3 regions of the Pseudomonas sp. Soil_N_39 genome follow, and region 1 is predicted to be linked to each of the others. Evidence: predicted binding sites of a transcription regulator. Region 1 holds the regulator's gene; each other region holds the start of a gene.
The links. The regulator FliA, encoded in region 1, starts transcription of late flagellar genes. The targets are predictions, from matches to a motif close to CTAAAGTTTNNNNNNNNNNNGCCGNTAA.
Positions count from the first base shown of each region.

Region 1 (5,951 bases):
CGTCCAGCGCATCGAGAGTCACCCGGGCGCCTTCGTGGGTCAGGGACGAGAACATCAAGACCGGGGTCGGGCAGCGCTGCATGATATGCCGCACGGCCGTGATGCCATCCATCATCGGCATCTCGTAGTCCATGGTGATCACGTCCGGCTTGAGTGCCAGGGCCTGATCGATCGCCTCTTTGCCATTAGTCGCGGTACCGACGACCTGAATACTCGTGTCCGCCGAAAGAATTTCCGAGACACGGCGACGGAAAAACCCCGAATCGTCCACCACCAGGACTTTAACTACCATAAACACTCCGTTAGACGAGGCGCGGCCCTGGGCCACGCCCCTCCAGAATCAAATACGCCGGGCGGCGTAACGCTTGAGCATGCTTGGCACATCGAGAATCAACGCGATGCGGCCGTCGCCGGTGATGGTGGCGCCGGACATGCCCGGTGTGCCCTGGAGCATCTTGCCCAACGGCTTGATGACCACTTCTTCCTGGCCCACCAACTGGTCGACGACGAAGCCGATCCGCTGGGTGCCCACCGAAAGGATCACCACATGGCCTTCGCCCTGCTCCACATGAGCCGCGGAGCTGACCAGCCAGCGCTTGAGGTAGAACAGCGGCAATGCCTTGTCCCGTACGATCACCACTTCCTGGCCGTCCACCACGTTGGTGCGCGACAGGTCGAGGTGGAAGATCTCGTTGACGTTGACCAGCGGGAAGGCGAAGGCCTGGTTGCCCAGCATCACCATCAGGGTCGGCATGATCGCCAGGGTCAACGGAACCTTGATGACGATCTTCGAGCCCAGGCCCTTGGTCGAGTAGATATTGATCGAGCCGTTGAGCTGGGAAATCTTGGTTTTCACCACATCCATGCCCACACCACGGCCCGACACGTCGGAAATCTCGGTTTTGGTCGAGAACCCCGGGGCGAAGATCAGGTTGTAGCACTCGGATTCGCTCAGACGGTCAGCCGCATCCTTGTCCATCACACCGCGTTTCACCGCGATGGCACGCAGTACATTCGGGTCCATGCCTTTGCCGTCGTCGGAGATCGACAGCAGGATGTGGTCGCCCTCCTGCTCGGCGGCCAGGATCACCTTGCCGCTGCGGACCTTGCCCGAGGCTTCGCGCTCTTCCGGCGACTCGATGCCGTGGTCGACCGCGTTGCGCACCAAGTGGACCAGCGGGTCGGCCAGGGCTTCGACAAGGTTCTTGTCGAGGTCGGTCTCTTCACCCACCAGTTCCAGGTTGATTTCTTTCTTGAGCTGGCGAGCCAGATCGCGAACCAGGCGCGGGAAGCGCCCGAAGACTTTCTTGATCGGCTGCATGCGGGTCTTCATGACCGCGGTCTGCAGGTCTGCCGTGACCACGTCGAGGTTCGACACGGCTTTGGACATGGCTTCGTCCTGGCTGTTGAGGCCCAGGCGCACCAGTCGGTTACGCACCAGCACCAATTCGCCGACCATGTTCATGATCTCGTCCAGGCGTGCGGTGTCGACTCGAACGGTGGTCTCGGCTTCGCTGGCTGGTTTTTCCGCTGGCGCCGCCGCCGGAGCACGGGCGGGTGCCGGGGCAGCAGCGGCAGCGGCAGGCTTGGCGGGCTCGGCCTTGGGCTCCGGTGCCTTGGCAGCGGGTTTGGGCGCAGCCTTGGCCGCTGGCGCAACGGTAGCGGCAGCAGGCGCAGCGGCAGCCGTACCGACTTCGCTGAACTTACCCTTGCCATGCAGCTCATCGAGCAGCGATTCGAATTCCTGGTCGCTGATCAGGTCGCTACCCGCGGCAGCGGCGGCGGGCTTGGCCGGCGTCGGTGCCGAAGCGATGGCCGAATCCAGCGCGTCAACGGCAAAGGTGCCCTTGCCATGCAACTGGTCGAGCAAGGCTTCGAATTCATCATCGGTGATGTCCGAGCTGTCGCCCGCCGCTTTCGGGGCGGCCGGGGCCGTCGGCGGAACGACCGCATCCGGCGCGAACTGACCCTTGCCGTGAAGCTGGTCGAGCAGCGACTCGAACTCGGCATCGGTGATTTCATCGCTGGCCGCCCCACCGGCGGCTTGCGCAGCAGGTGCAGCCGGAGCGGCTGGTGCCTCGGCCTGGGCCTTGACGGTATTCAGGGAGTCCAGCAGCTGTTCGAATTCGTTATCGGTGATGTCGCCCGATTCTTCGGCGACCGGCTCTTCAACCACCGCCTCGACAATCGGCGCCGCTTCGTCAGCCGATTGCGGCTCGGCCAGGCGCGATAGCGCGGCAAGCAGCTCGGGGGTGGCAGCCGTGATCGGCGAGCGCTCACGCACTTCACTGAACATGCTGTTGACCGCATCCAGCGCTTCGAGCACCACGTCCATCAGTTCCGAATCCACGCGGCGCTCACCCTTGCGCAGGATATCGAACACGTTTTCGGCAATGTGGCAGCACTCCACCAGCTCGTTGAGCTGGAGGAAGCCGGCGCCTCCTTTTACAGTGTGGAAACCGCGAAAAATTGCATTGAGCAGATCCGCATCATCAGGTCGGCTTTCCAGCTCGACCAGCTGTTCGGACAGTTGCTCTAGAATCTCGCCGGCCTCAACCAGGAAATCCTGAAGGATCTCTTCATCGGCGCCGAAGCTCATTAATGGCTGCTCCTAAAACAGGGCTAAAACTCAGAATCCAAGGCTGGACAGCAAATCGTCCACATCGTCCTGACCGGACATAACGTCTTCTCTTTTATCGGCATGAATTTGCGGACCTTCACCCTGAGAGAGATGTTTTTGTGGATCTTTTTCAGCAAGCATCGCTTCACGGTCGTGTTCGATGCCTGCAAAGCGGTCGACCTGGCTGGCCATCAACACCAGTTTGAGCAGGTTGCTTTCCACTTCGGTGACCAATTGGGTCACACGCTTGATCACCTGGCCGGTCAGGTCTTGATAGTCCTGGGCCAGCAGAATGTCGTTGAGGTTGCTTGCCACGGCGCGGTTCTCGGTGCTGCTGCGCGCCAGGAAACCGTCGACCCGACGGGCCAGCTCCCGAAACTCTTCAGCACCGACTTCGCGACGCATGAACCGGCCCCAGTCGGTGCTCAAGGCCTGGGCTTCTTCACTCAGGCCGTTGACCAGCGGCGTTGCACTTTCCACCAGGTCCATGGTGCGGTTCGCCGCGGCCTCGGTCAGCTTGACCACATACCCCAGGCGCTCGGTGGCGTCGGTGATCTGCGAGACTTCCTCGGCCTGCGGCATGTGCGGGTCGATCTGGAAATTGACAATCGCGCTGTGCAGTTCACGCGTGAGCTTGCCCACTTCCTGATACAGACCGCGGTCACGGGTCTGGTTGAGCTCATGGATCATTTGAACCGCATCGCCAAAGCGACCTTTTTCAAGGCTGTCGACCAGTTCGCGGGCATGTTTTTTCAGGGTCGATTCGAAATCGCCCATTGAAGATTCGTTGTCCATAGCTCCCCCGTGGCGCAGTTAACCGATGCGTTCGAAGATTTTTTCGATCTTCTCTTTCAACGCCTGGGCCGTGAAGGGTTTGACCACATAGCCGTTTACACCGGCCTGGGCCGCTTCGATGATCTGCTCGCGCTTGGCTTCGGCAGTGACCATCAGCACCGGAAGATGCTTGAGCTTTTCGTCGGCGCGCACATGGCGCAACAAGTCGATACCGGTCATGCCGGGCATGTTCCAGTCAGTCACCAGAAAGTCGATGCTCCCGCTGTTGAGGACCGGAATGGCTGTGACGCCATCATCCGCCTCGACCGTGTTGGTGAACCCAAGGTCACGCAACAGGTTTTTTATGATCCGCCGCATCGTTGAGAAGTCATCAACGATGAGGATTTTCATGTTCTTGTCCAATTCGACCTCCAAGCAGTCTTAAACGCGCCCAGCACCTGGACGCGCCATTTCAATCAATCCGGCACAACACTCGACAACGGTCCGGAGCACAACGGATGGAGACTGGCGCAGTACCTGCCAGGCCAGCCTCGTCGCAGTGTCCCCACACTGCCTGTCAACGCGCTCGCCACTCCCCCAAACGCCCCCGCAAACGGGCCGCGCACTGGCTGTGTAACTGGCTGACCCGCGATTCGCTGACCCCCAGGACCTCACCGATTTCCTTGAGGTTCAGCTCTTCGTCGTAGTACAGCGCCAAGACCAGTCGCTCACGCTCCGGCAAATTGGCAATCGCATCCGCCAGCGCGCTCTGGAAACGTTCATCTTCCAGGTCACGCGATGGCTCCATGTGAGCACTCGCGCCATCCTCGTGCAGCCCTTCGTGTTCGCCGTCCTGCAGCAGGTCGTCGAAACTGAACAGGCGGCTGCCCAAGGTATCGTTCAAAATCCCGTAATAATCATCGAGACTTAACTGGAGTTCGGCAGCAACTTCGTGATCTTTAGCGTCACGCCCGGTTTTCGCTTCAATTGCCCGAATCGCGTCACTGACCATGCGGGTATTGCGGTGCACCGAACGCGGCGCCCAATCGCCCTTGCGGACTTCATCGAGCATCGCCCCGCGAATGCGAATACCGGCATAGGTCTCGAAACTGGCGCCTTTGCTGGCGTCGTATTTGTTCGACACTTCAAGCAGGCCGATCATGCCGGCCTGGATCAAGTCCTCGACCTGGACACTGGCCGGCAACCGCGCCAGCAAGTGGTAGGCGATACGCTTGACCAGTGGCGCATAACGCTCGATCAATTCGTATTGGGCGTCCCGTGCCGATTTTTTGTAGAGATGGTTGTAACCGCTGGCTGTCATAGCACGGGCCCTGCTGTTTGTTGCACAAGACGTTCGACGAAAAACTCCAGATGCCCGCGAGGATTGGCCGGCAATGGCCAGGTATCGACCTTCTGGGCGATCGCCTTGAACGCCAGCGCGCATTTGGAACGTGGAAAGGCTTCATAGACGGCACGTTGCTTCTGGACGGCCTTGCGCACGCTTTCGTCGTAAGGCACCGCGCCGACGTATTGCAGGGCGACGTCCAGGAAGCGATCGGTGACCTTGGTCAACTTGGCGAACAGGTTGCGTCCTTCCTGCGGGCTCTGGGCCATGTTGGCCAGGACGCGGAAGCGGTTCATGCCATAGTCGCGGTTCAGCAGTTTGATCAGGGCGTAGGCGTCGGTGATGGACGTCGGTTCGTCGCAGACCACCAGCAGCACTTCCTGGGCGGCGCGCACGAAACTGACGACCGAGTCGCCAATGCCGGCCGCGGTATCGATCACCAGCACATCGAGGTTGTCGCCGATGTCGCTGAAAGCCTGGATCAGGCCCGCGTGTTGGGCTGGGGTCAGGTGAACCATGCTCTGGGTGCCGGAGGCAGCCGGCACGATACGAATCCCGCCTGGCCCCTGCAACAGCACGTCGCGCAGTTCGCAGCGGCCTTCGATCACGTCCGCCAGGGTGCGTTTGGGGGTAAGCCCCAGCAGCACGTCGACGTTCGCCAGGCCCAGGTCGGCGTCCAGCAGCATGACCCGTCGGCCAAGCTCTGCCAGAGCCAGGGACAAGTTCACTGACACGTTAGTCTTCCCGACGCCACCTTTGCCGCCGGTCACCGCGATCACCTGTACGGGATGCATGCTGCCCATGTTCGTTCTTTACCTTGTCTTCTTAGACGGAGGCCACATTACTGGCTGCGCGTTCGCATAAGGAACAATGCATGGCAGACCATCGATGTAGGTACAAAAAATATTCATGATTACCTCAGCCGACCTGCTTGCTCGGGCTGTGGTAGATGTCAGCGAACATGTCAGCCATGGCTTCTTCGCTGGGTTCTTCCTGCATTTGCACACTCACGGCACGACTGACCAGTTGATGACGGCGCGGCAGATGCAAATCATCCGGGATCCGCGGCCCATCGGTCAGGTAGGCCACCGGCAGTTCATGACCGATCGCCAGGCTCAACACCTCGCCCAGGCTTGCCGTTTCGTCCAGCTTAGTCAGGATGCAGCCGGCCAGTCCGCAGCGTTTGTAGCTGTGGTATGCGGCGGTTAGAAC
Region 1 is NZ_JBDGLI010000005.1:160,368-166,318, reverse strand. It holds gene AC3A5O_RS10030 (protein-glutamate methylesterase/protein-glutamine glutaminase) at 1-292, opposite strand, end outside; gene AC3A5O_RS10025 (chemotaxis protein CheA) at 341-2,599, opposite strand; gene AC3A5O_RS10020 (protein phosphatase CheZ) at 2,630-3,415, opposite strand; gene AC3A5O_RS10015 (chemotaxis response regulator CheY) at 3,434-3,805, opposite strand; gene fliA (RNA polymerase sigma factor FliA) at 3,972-4,715, opposite strand; gene fleN (flagellar synthesis regulator FleN) at 4,712-5,542, opposite strand; gene flhF (flagellar biosynthesis GTPase FlhF) at 5,658-5,951, opposite strand, start outside.

Region 2 (5,951 bases), on a different contig from region 1:
CCGCCGATTTCCTGGGACCGCTGGCCCAGGGTATTGATGACCGTGGCCGTGCTGTTCAGCGCGCCGGCGATTTGCTCCAGGGAGGACGACGCTTCATCCATCGAGGTCCGACCAATGCGGGTTTGCTGGGCGTTTTCCTGGGCCAGGCGCTCGGTGTTGCCCATGTTGTCGGCAATGTTCAAGGAGGTCGCACTGAACTCCTCCACGGCGCCAGCCATGCTGGTGATCTCGCCGGACTGCTGTTCCATGCCTTCGTACGCTCCGCTGGACAACCCGGACAGGGCCTGGGCGCGGCTGTTGACCTCCTGGGAGGCCTTGCGGATGTGCTCGACCATGGTCGACAGGGCCTGGCTCATCTGGTTGAAGGCACGGGCCAACTGACCGATTTCGTCATGGCTCGACACATTCAGGCGCACGCTCAGGTCGCCGGCGCCCAACGCCTCGGCCTGGCGCACCAGATCCCCCAGCGGTGCCAGTTTGCTGCGCAACAACCACATCGCCGAACCGACCGCCAACAGCATCGCCAGCAGGCTGCCGATGGCCAGTTGCATACCGACGCTCCAGGTCACGGCGCGGATCTCGGTTTTCGGCATGCTCGCCACCACCGCCCACGGCCCCCCCTCGAACGGTACGGCAACGCTGTAGAAATCTTCGGCGGTATCGGCCCAGAACGCGCCCTTGCCCGGCTTTTTGATCAAGCCGGTGATGGCCGCGGTAGCGTTGTCCAGCGCCTGCACGCCGGCGGGCGGCACCAGCCATTTGTTTTGTTCGTCCAGCAGCGCCAGGGAACCGGTCTGGCCGATGCGGAAGCGCTTGAGGTTTTCGAACTGCGCGTTCTGCGCGTCGGTGTAATCGAAGCCTACGTACAACACGGCAATGATCTTGCCGCTGCTGTCGCGTACAGGCGTGTACTGCGACATGTAGAAGCGTCCGAAAAGCAGGGCCCGACCAATGTAGCTCTGCCCACTGATCACCGGGCCGTAGGCCGGGCCGGCGCGGTCAAGCACGGTGCCGATGGCCCGTGTACCGTCCTGTTTACTGACCGAGGTACTGACGCGGATGAAATCGTCGCCGCTGCGCACGAAGACTGTGGCCACCCCGGCGGTCATCGCCTTGAACTCGTCCACTTCCTTGAAGTTGTTGTTCAACACTTCGCTGCCCAGGTTCAAGCCTGGAGTTTGTACGCCCGCCACCGTCACCGGCTGGTCCGGATGCACACTCAGGCCCGCGCTGAAGCGCTTTTCGAACAGACCGGCCAAGCGCTGAGTGCTCTCGCGCAGGGTGCTGTGGAAGGTATTGAGCTGGTCGGCCATCAGGCGCGCTTCGCTGGCCAAGTGCTCTTCACGGGTGGCAAGGTTGGCAGTGTCCAGCGAACGCAAGGCGAAGACGGTACTGCCGGAGATCACGATCGCCAGTATCACGGCGAGGGCAAGGCCTAGCTGTGAGGCGATCCGGGCACGGGGTTGAGACATGACGGCTCCTGGCCGAGAGACCGGATCATCCTGATCACGTCGCACGCTCGGCATTTTATTCGGGTGAGGTGTGAGTAGACCCTTTCTGAACGAGGGTTCCATCTTCACGGATTCGGCGGCAACGCCAAATACTTGAGCGGTTTGGACGGATTAATGCCAAGTGGCTAGCACGCCAACTTCAACGTTTCAGCCCAGGCGCTGTACATCGGGCAGTTGCATGGCCTTGACCTCGCCTTGGAGGAAGTCGCTGAGCCGGCGCAAACGTTCACCTCCCGGCCGGGTTTTCGGCCAGACCAGGTAATAGTGCTCACCGCTGGCGACAGCCGTCGGCCAGGGCAGGCTCAAGCGTCCCTGGGCAACGTCCTCGGCCACCATCAACAAGTCGCCCATGGAAACCCCATAGCCACGCGCCGCAGCGATCATGCCCAGCTCCAGGGTATCGAACACCTGCCCCCCCTTGAGCGAGACCTTGTCGGACAGGCCCATGCGTTGCAGCCAGTTGCGCCAGTCCCGGCGATCCGGCGTCGGATGCAGCAGTTCAGCACTGGCCAACCGCGCCACATCCCAAGGCTGATCGTTCAACAGGTTCGGCGCACCCACCGGGATCAATTCCTCGGGGAACAGCAAACTGGCCTCCCAGTCCGCCGGAAAATGCCCGTTGCCCAGCAATACGGCGCAATCGAAGGGCTCGACGTTGAAGTCCACCGAATCGATGTCCATCCAGGCACTGGTCAGTTGCACCTCGTTGCCGGGCTGCAAATGCCGGAAGCGACTCAGGCGCGCCAACAACCAGCGCATGGTCAACGTGGAAGGCGCTTTCATGCGCAGGATGCCGTCTTCGCCATGCAAGGTGTGGCAGGCCCGCTCCAGCGCCATGAAGCCCTCCCGCACGCCCGGCAACAACAATCGCGCCGCCTCGGTCAATTGCAGGTTGCGGCCGCTGCGCTGGAACAGCCGGCAGGCAAAGTGATCCTCCAGCGTGCGAATGTGCCGGCTGACGGCGCTCTGGGTGATCGACAGTTCTTCGGCGGCCCGGGTGAACGAGCTGTAGCGCGCCGCGGCTTCGAATGCCCGCAACGCATAGAGAGGAGGAAGACGACGGGGCATCGCAAAAGCTCCATGGCGTGGTCTGCAAACCCTACCAGAAACCCGTCCAGCATGAGTTTTAATCATGCCAGCGATCTTTTTTATCCTTTTGTGCAATCCGCCGAGAGCGCCGAGAATCGTCGCTTTACTGCCTTGTTTAAACATGGAGCGTGATGATCATGCAGCATCCGGTGCGTACCGAACTCTGGGCCATCCTGCGGCTGGCGGGGCCGTTGATCGCCTCGCAGTTGGCGCACATGCTGATGGTGCTGACCGACACTGTGATGATGGCGCGCCTGAGCCCTGAAGCCCTCGCCGGTGGCGGGCTCGGGGCGGCCACCTATTCGTTCGTGTCGATCTTCTGCATCGGCGTGATCGCCGCGGTGGGCACCCTGGTCGCGATCCGCCAGGGCGCGGGCGATGTCGAAGGCGCCACCCGGCTGACCCAGGCCGGGCTTTGGCTGGCCTGGTTGATGGCGTTGATGGCCGGGTTGCTGCTGTGGAACCTCAAGCCCGTGCTGCTGATGTTCGGCCAGACCGAAACCAACGTGCTGTCCGCCGGACAGTTCCTGCTTGCGCTGCCGTTCGCCCTGCCCGGCTACCTGAGCTTCATGGCCCTGCGCGGCTTCACCAGCGCCATCGGCCGGGCCACGCCGGTCATGGTGATCAGCCTGGGCGGCACGGTGGCCAACTTCCTGCTCAACTACGCGCTCATTACCGGCATGTTCGGCCTGCCGAAACTCGGCTTGATGGGCATCGGCCTGGTCACGGCCATCGTCGCCAATTGCATGGCCCTGGCGCTGGCCTGGCACATCCATCGGCACCCGGCCTACCGTGCCTATCCGCTGCTTGATGGCCTGTCGCGGCCCAATCGCCAATACCTCAAGGAACTGTGGCGCCTGGGTCTGCCGATTGGCGGCACGTACGCAGTGGAAGTCGGGCTGTTCGCGTTCGCCGCGCTGTGCATGGGCACCATGGGCAGCACGCCGTTGGCGGCCCACCAGATCGCCCTGCAAATCGTCTCGGTGGCGTTCATGGTGCCGGCCGGGATGTCCTATGCCATCACCATGCGCATCGGCCAGCACTACGGCGCCGGGCAGCTGTTGATGGCGCGTCTGGCCGGTCGAGTCGGCATTGGTTTTGGCGCGGCCGCGATGCTGGCGTTTGCCATGGTGTTCTGGCTATTGCCCCATCAATTGATCGGTTTGTTCCTGGACCACGACGACCCGGCGTTCCGCGATGTGATCAACCTGGCCGTGAGCCTGTTGGCGGTGGCGGCGTGGTTCGAGCTGTTCGACGGCACGCAAACCATCGCCATGGGTTGCATTCGCGGGCTCAAGGACGCCAAGACCACCTTTCTGGTGGGCCTGGGTTGCTATTGGCTGATCGGCGCACCGTCGGCCTGGTGGATGGCGTTCCACCTGAACTGGGGACCGACCGGTGTCTGGTGGGGCCTGGCTCTGGGGCTGGCCTGCGCGGCCGTGAGCCTGACCCTGGCGTTTGAATGGAAGATGAAGCGGATGATCAGGCGTGAACCCGGGCAGCAGGGTTTCGAGGTCGTTCAGACTGAATGAGTTTCCCTTGTGGGAGCGAGCTTGCTCGCGATGGCGATAGCCTGTCACATCGACTTTGACTGACACACCGCTATCGCGAGCAAGCTCGCTCCCACAGGGTTTTGGGTCAGCTCATTTCCAGTATGGGCTGCTGATTGCCGTCAAATGTCAGGTACTCAACCAACTCTGGCAACGGCAACGGCTTGCTGATCAGGAAACCCTGCACCTGGTCGCAACCGAAACCGCGTAGCAAATCCAATTGTTCCTGGGTTTCCACACCTTCGGCCACCACCTCCAGGTTGAGGTTGTGGGCCAGGTTGATCATGGCGTGCACCAGTTTGCGGTTCTCTTCGCGCTGCTCCATGCCGCCAACGAAGCTCTTGTCGATCTTGAGCAAGGCGATCGGCAGGCTATTGAGGTGCACGAATGAGGAGAACCCGGTGCCGAAGTCGTCCAGGGAGAAGCGCACCCCCAGGCGGCCCAGGGCATCCATGGTCTGCTTGACCAATTCGCTGCGGCGCATGACGGCAGTTTCGGTGAGTTCGAACTCCAGCCATTGCGCCTCGACACCTCGCTCGGCAATCAGCCGGCTCAAGGTCGGCAACAACTGGCTGTCCTGGAACTGCCGGAACGACAGGTTGACCGCCATGTGCAACGGCGCCAGCCCCCGTTCGCGCAGAGCCTGCATGTCCCGCAGCGCCCGGGAAATCACCCAGTAGCCCAGCGGCACGATCAGGCCGCTCTGTTCAGCCAGCGGCACGAACTCACTCGGTGGCAGCAAGCCGCGTTCACCATGACGCCAGCGCACCAGGGCTTCAAGGCCGACGATGTGGCCGCCATCGAGGTCCAGCCGCGGCTGGTAATGCAGCTCCAGCTCGTCGCGGCGCAGTGCCCGGCGCAGTTCGCTTTCCAGGTCGGCAAGGCTGCGGGCATTGCGATTGATACGTTCGTTGAAGATATGAAAGGTGCAGCCCTGGGTGCTCTTGGCCTGCTGCATGGCGATGTGGGCATGCCACATCAGCGGATCGGCACCAGCCTGGGCGCGAGCATGGGCAACCCCCAGGCTGCAGCCGATCAGCAGGCTTTCGCCGTCCACCCAATAAGGCTCGGCCAATGCTTCGGTAATCCGCTCGGCCATCCACTCGGCCCGCTGCGGTGCGCGACGGGTGTCGATCAGCAAGGCGAATTCATCGCTGCCCAGCCGCGCCAATTGATCGCCGGCCTCGAGTGAACCCTTGAGCCGCGACACCACTTGCAAGATCAAGCGGTCGCCGGCCTGGTGGCCGAGGGCGTCGTTGGCGTGGCGAAAGTTGTCCAGGTCCAGGTGACCGAGCGCCAGGCCACGGCCGTCGTTTTCCGCCAGGCGCGCCGCCAGCAAGGTCTGAAAGCCCTGGCGATTGGCGATGCCCGTCAACGGGTCCTGTTCGGCGAGGCGCTGCAAGGTGTTTTCCAGCACGCCGCGCTCGCGCACATGGCGCAGGCAACGACGCAGGGTCGCACTGTCGAGCACGTCGCGTACCAGCCAGTCGCTGACGCCGTCGGGGGCAGCCGCCGGCTCGTGCTCAAGCAACAGGATGGTCGGCAGGCTGCAACGGCCCGGCGCTGGTTGCAACGCCGCTACGGTCAACAACACCGCGTTGCGATTGTCTTCGAACAGGCTGCTGACTGACTCCCAGCTCGGGGCGCTGATCAACACGACCGAGGGCCCCATGGGCACCAGGCACTCGCGCAATATTGCTGACCACTCTGGCTCTTGGGCCAATAACAGCAAACGCAAGGGTTCGACAGGCGTTGACAAGCTGACTCCCTAGACTCTGCAAGGTGGTAGGCGCCGGGCATT
Region 2 is NZ_JBDGLI010000002.1:282,358-288,308, reverse strand. It holds gene AC3A5O_RS03575 (methyl-accepting chemotaxis protein) at 1-1,472, opposite strand, end outside; gene AC3A5O_RS03570 (LysR substrate-binding domain-containing protein) at 1,659-2,579, opposite strand; gene AC3A5O_RS03565 (NorM family multidrug efflux MATE transporter) at 2,738-4,132, shown strand; gene AC3A5O_RS03560 (putative bifunctional diguanylate cyclase/phosphodiesterase) at 4,239-5,909, opposite strand.
Region 2: the regulator FliA is predicted to act here: its motif matches at 1,582-1,609, upstream of AC3A5O_RS03575 (methyl-accepting chemotaxis protein).

Region 3 (5,951 bases), on a different contig from region 1:
TTGAGCGCCAGCAGGTTGGTCTGCCCGGCGATGGCGCCGATCACGCCCAGGATCTCGGTGATGCGCTGGGCGTCTTGTTGCATGCTCTCGACCTTGCGGGTGGCGCTGGCGACTTCATCGATCAACGCCACCACACTGCTGGAGGCCTCACCGACCACGACGCGGGAGCGATCGGCATGCTCGTTGGCGCGTTGGGTGAACGCCGCAGTCTCGGCCGCGTTTTGCGCGACGCTTTCAGCCGTAGAGCTCATCTGGGTGATGGCGGTCACGGTCTGGTCGGTTTCCGAGGCGTGGCGCATCAGGATTTCGCTGGTATGGGCCGAGGTCCGTTGCAGATCGCCCAGGCTCGACGCCATGGCGCCGGTGGCCTGAGTGACTTCACCGATCATGCCTTGCAGGTAAGCGATGAAGCGGTTGACCGAATGACCAATCGCCCCCAATTCATCCTCGGCCCGGATGGTGATGCGTCGGGTCAGGTCGGCATCGCCGGTGGACAAGGCGTCGATGTTGCCTTTGAGCACCTTCATGCGATTAGTCAACTGGCGGATCGCGTAGAGCTGCATCAAGACCAGCAGGATCACCATCGGGATCTGCAGCAGGCTCAACGTGCTCAGTACATCGTCGCGCTGGGCGGTGATCAGGCGGGTCGGCAATGCGGTGGCCAGGAACCACGGCGAACCTTCGATAGGGCGCATGAAGAAGGTGCTGGCCTCGCCCTTGTTGTCGAACTCGACCCGCTGCAACGGCTGGTCGCGCTGGGCCAGGCCCGCCTTGACCTGGGCGGCGAATGGCGAGGTGGCCGCCAGTTCGCTGATGTTCTTCAGCACGATCGGCCCGCTGATGCGCGAACTGTTGCTGATGATCTTGCCGTCGCCTTCGACGATCAGCATCTCGGCGCTCAGGTCGGCTTCCTTGCGTGCCACCAGCTCATTGAAGAAGCCCAGGGTCACGTCGATGGTGGACACGCCGTAAGGCACGCCGTTTTTCTGGATGGCCATGGCGCAGTTGGTGCGCGGTTCGGCGCTGGCGTCATCTTTATAGGCCGCAGCCCAGGCGCATTTGCCAGGTGGAGTGGCCATGCCGCCCTTGTGCCAGGGTTGTTCGTAATAGTTGGGCGCGGCGTCACTGTTCCAGAAGGTATTGACCACCAGTTTGCCGGACGCGTCGCGGTGCCAGAACGTGCTGAACTTGCTGCGTCCCTCGGCCCGCTGGTTGGGCAAGGGCCAGATCCCGCCGCCGAAGACTTTCAACTCGCCGTACTGATCCACCAGCCCCGGCAACACTTTGTCGATGGCATCGCTGTCGAGCAGCGGGATGGTCTGGGTGATGCTGCGTTGCTGCGCCTGTACCTTGTTCAATTCGCCCTGGATCTGCTCGGCAACCTCGGCGATGCGGTTCAGGACCACTTGCTCCTCGGTGTGGCGCAGCTTGGGCGCGACCAGATAACTGATGCCCACCACCGTCAGGAGGGACAGCACCAGCATGAAAATAACCAGAAACAGGGTGTAGCGTGCCTGAATAGTTCGGAATGAAGGCATGTGGGAAGTCCTTGCACGAAGGCGACTTTCTGGAGCAGGCGGATGGGCAGTCCTGACTATATCGGCCTGGGAGGACGCAGCTTTAGAGGTCAGTTGGTCGAGGGATAGAACGAGTGGATTGCACGAAGACACGCCTTCGGCTGTACCATGGGGGCCGTCGGCAACCCGTCATCCAGGCGATAGGGTGCGGACTTGACAAGCCTTCGGATACAGAACGGATACATTCAGGAAATTGGCAATGACTCATTCACAACGTTTGAAATACTCGATTCTGATCGTCCTCGTCGTCCTGGCTATCATGCTGGGGCTGTCCTGGATGCAGGGCAAGGGCATGATCAGCGAGCAGTTGTTTCAATACATCGCCATTGCCGTGGCGGTCATCGTGGTGGTGATCAACGGCGTAATGCGGCGCAAGGTCAAGCCCTGAGCGCCGGCTTCATTCCTCGGCCTCGAGCACGGCCATCGCGCTGGGGTGCAGGCGGTAGCTTTTATCGGCGTTGAGGGTCACGACCCCTTCGCTGCACAGGCGCTTCAATACCTCGCGCACGCTGAGAAAGGACAACGGAATGTCCAACCCCAATAACTGGCTGTGCACACCACGCACACCCAGGCAGCGGTTTTCGTGGGCGGCCTTGAGCAGCGCGTCGATGACTTTAAGACGAATCAGGCTGGTCCTGAGCCCGAAGCTCTTGAGCAGGCGCCTGATGTGGTCATTGCCGCCGCGCTCTGGCGGCCTGTCGAATTCACGGTGAGTGGCGTTCAGCGAGACGCCGGTTGGCCTTGGCTTGCCCTCCATGGGCAGTTGCGCGTTACGCATGCAGAAACTCCTTACCAGCCTGATCAGAAAAGGTCACGAATACTCTCCTGTTATAGGACGAACGAGGACGCGCAATCATGAGGACGATGATGTGAAAAAATTGCCCCCGCTTCGTCAAACCCCCGTGTTCAAGCGGCGCAAGGCCATTAATTTTTTTTCGTCCGGTTCGTTTTCAAGGTAGGCACATTCCGGTTCAGCACGCGGCGTGTGATTTCCCAGGCGGGCCGAGTGTTTGTCGACTGGCGCAGCGGCAGCCGTCCTGGTCTCTGAAGTTTTCATCAGGAGTGAACGTGAGAATGTCCGGGCAGTTATCGAGGGTTGGCCTTGCAGGCGCTTTTCTGGGGATCGCCCTCGGGCTCAGCCCCGTGGTCAATGCGCAGGACGATGGACAGCAGGCCAGTGCCGAGATCCGTCGCACCCGGTTTGGCGTGCCACATATCCGCGCCCAGGACGAACGTGGACTGGGTTATGGCATCGGTTATGCCTACGCCCAGGACAATCTGTGCCTGCTGGCCAATGAGATCGTCACGGTCAATGCTCAGCGCTCGCGTTACTTCGGGCCCGAGCAGGTCACGGTCGAACAGCGGGAGAACCGCGCCAGCGATCTGTTTTTCAGCTGGCTCAACACACCGCAAGCGGTCTCCGGTTTCTGGCAGGCCCAGACGCCTCAAGTGCAACAACTGGTTGAAGGCTATGCGGCGGGCTACAACCGTGCGTTGGCCGAGCGCAAGGCCAAGGGCCTGCCTGAGCAATGCGCCAGTGAGTGGGTGCGGCCGATCACCGCGCTGGACCTGGTCAAATTGACCCGTCGCTTGTTGGTGGAAGGCGGCGTCGGCCAGTTCGCCGAAGCTCTGGCTGGCGCACAACCGCCTCAGGCGACGGCACTCGCCACTGCTCCGGCCGCGAGTTTCGCCGCTGCCGCGACCCGGCAGCAGCGTTTTGCCCTGGAGCGCGGCAGCAATGCCCTGGCCATCGGCAGTGAGCGCTCGTTTAATGGTCGCGGCATGTTGCTGGCGAACCCGCATTTTCCGTGGGTGGGCGGCATGCGTTTCTACCAGATGCACCTGACCATTCCCGGCAAGCTGGACGTCATGGGCGCGGCGCTGCCGGGCCTGCCGATGATCAACATCGGTTTCAGCCAACACCTGGCCTGGACCCACACCGTCGACAGCTCAAAGCATTTCACCTTGTATCGGCTGCAACTGGACCCGAAAGACCCGACCCGCTACCTGCTCGATGGCGAATCCGTGCCGATGAGCCAGCAGACGGTCGCGGTGGACATCAAGCAACCCGACGGCCAGGTGCAGACGGTTTCCCGCGTGGTCTATGGCTCGCAGTTCGGCCCGATCGTGCAATGGCCCGGCCGGCTGGACTGGGACAACCGATTCGCCTACAGCCTGCGGGATGCGAACCTGGAAAACGATCGTGTGCTGGCCCAGTGGTACGCCATGAACAAGGCCGTCACGCTCAAGGATTTGCAGGACGCCGTCCATAAGATTCAGGGTATTCCCTGGGTCAATACCCTGGCGGTGGACGACCAGGGGCAAAGCCTCTACATGAACGTGTCGGTGGTGCCGAACGTCGACGCCGACAAACTGGCCCGGTGCAGTGACCCCCGGGCCGGATTGCAGCTGATCGTGCTGGATGGCAGTCGCAGCGAATGCGCCTGGGGCAGCGATTCCAAAGCGGTGCAAAAGGGTATTTATGCCGCCGACAAGCTCCCGCAGTTGCTGCGCCGCGATTACGTGCAGAACTCCAACGATTCGGCCTGGATGGTCAACCCTGCGCAGCCGTTGTCCGGCTATTCCCCGGTGATCAGCCAGCAAGGCCAGCCGCTGGGCCTGCGGGCGCGTTTTGCGCTGCAGCGGTTGGGCCAGTTGGCCAAGGCCGGGCCGGTGAAGGTGGAGGATTTGCAGCGGATGGTCATGGACGATCAGGTGTACCTGGCTGACCAGGTGATGCCGGACCTGCTCGGCGTTTGCGCCGGTGACCTGGGGCCCGATGCGTCGGCATTGGCCGAGGCCTGCGCCAGCCTCAAGGCCTGGGATCGCAAGGCCAGCCTGAACAGCGGTGTGGGGTTCGTACATTTCCAGCAGATCATGGAACGGCTGCAGGCGCTGCCTGATTCGTGGCGCGTTGCGTTCGATCCCAAAGACCCGCAACACACCCCGCGGGGCCTGGCGATCGAGCGACCACCGGTGCTCAAGGCTGTGCGCGAAGCCATGTTGGCTTCGGTTGCGGCGGTGAAGGTTGCGGGGTTGTCGAAGGACAGCCGATGGCAAGACGTCCAGGTGGCCAGCAGCGGCAGCCGACAGACGCCGATCCATGGCGGCCCCGGGGAGTTGGGCATCTATAACGCGATCCAGAGCGTGCCGGGGGCGAACGGCAAATGGGAGGTGGTCAGCGGTACCAGTTACCTGCAAGTGGTGACGTTTGACGGTAAAGGTCCGCAAGCCCAGGGATTGTTGGCGTTCTCCATTTCCAGCGACCCCGCTTCACCTTATTCGGCCGACCAGACCCAGGCGTTTTCGCAGAAACAGTGGAGTGTGCTGCCCTTCACCGAACAGCAGATCAAGGCCGATCCGGACTATCAGGCTGTGATTATCCGTGAGCGCGATGAGGCGGGCAGGGTGGCGACGCAATAATCGCTGTTGTACTTGCAGGCGAAGGGGCCGTCACATTCAAAATGGATGCAGGTTGACCCTCCGTCATCGCGAGCAAGCTCTGCTCCCACAGGAGATTTTTGGCGTTTGGGAAACTACAGGCCGGCAGCGATCCAAACTGTGGGAGCGAGCTTGCTCGCGATGAGAGCGGCACATTCAAAATCCAGTCAGACTGATCCACCGCTACCGCGAGCAAGCTTTGCTCCCACAGGGGACGCAATTATTGGGCCGGCCGCTGCCCGATGGAATTGAGCACCGGGTTGCCGTCCTTGTTCTGGGTCAGGTAGACCGGCAGGACTTTGGGCAACGAAGCCACGAGATTTTGCACTTCGCTGATGTTGTACACACCGCCGACTCGCAGGCCGCCGGTGCTGTTGTCAGCCAGCATGACGGGACGCTCGAGGTAGCGGTTGATCAGCGGCAGCGCATCGCTCAGGGCCAGGTCATCCAACACCAACTTACCGTTGCGCCACGCCAGCGAACTGTCGTTGGGGGCTGTCTCGCGGACTTGGGGTTGGTGGTCGCCCGCCTTGTAGCTCGCCTGCATGCCCGGCGAAAGTTGCAGGCCGTTACGGGTGAGCGCCTGGTTGCTGGTGACCCTGACCGAACCTTCCACCAGGGTAATCCGCACCTGGTCCTGGTACATCCAGACGTTGAAGCGCGTACCGGTCACACGCACCTGGCCTTGGGCGGCGCGCACGACAAACGGATGCTGTTTGTCATGGCTGACGTCAAAAAACGCCTCGCCCTTTTCCAGGGTCACCCGGCGTTCGTTTTTGTAGTTGGCAAAGGTCAGCTCACTGCCCAGGTTGAGCTCCACCTGGCTGCCGTCCCCCAGGGTGATATGACGCACGCTCGTGCCGGCTTCGAACCGCTCGTAGGAATTGGCAATCCAGTTCAGGTTCCAGCCGGTGTAGGCGGCCACGGGCAGGC
Region 3 is NZ_JBDGLI010000013.1:91,272-97,222, forward strand. It holds gene AC3A5O_RS19530 (methyl-accepting chemotaxis protein) at 1-1,538, opposite strand, end outside; gene AC3A5O_RS19535 (hypothetical protein) at 1,777-1,965, shown strand; gene AC3A5O_RS19540 (fe2+ zn2+ uptake regulation protein) at 1,975-2,355, opposite strand; gene pvdQ (bifunctional acylase PvdQ) at 2,652-5,000, shown strand; gene AC3A5O_RS19550 (FecR family protein) at 5,239-5,951, opposite strand, start outside.
Region 3: the regulator FliA is predicted to act here: its motif matches at 1,597-1,624, upstream of AC3A5O_RS19530 (methyl-accepting chemotaxis protein).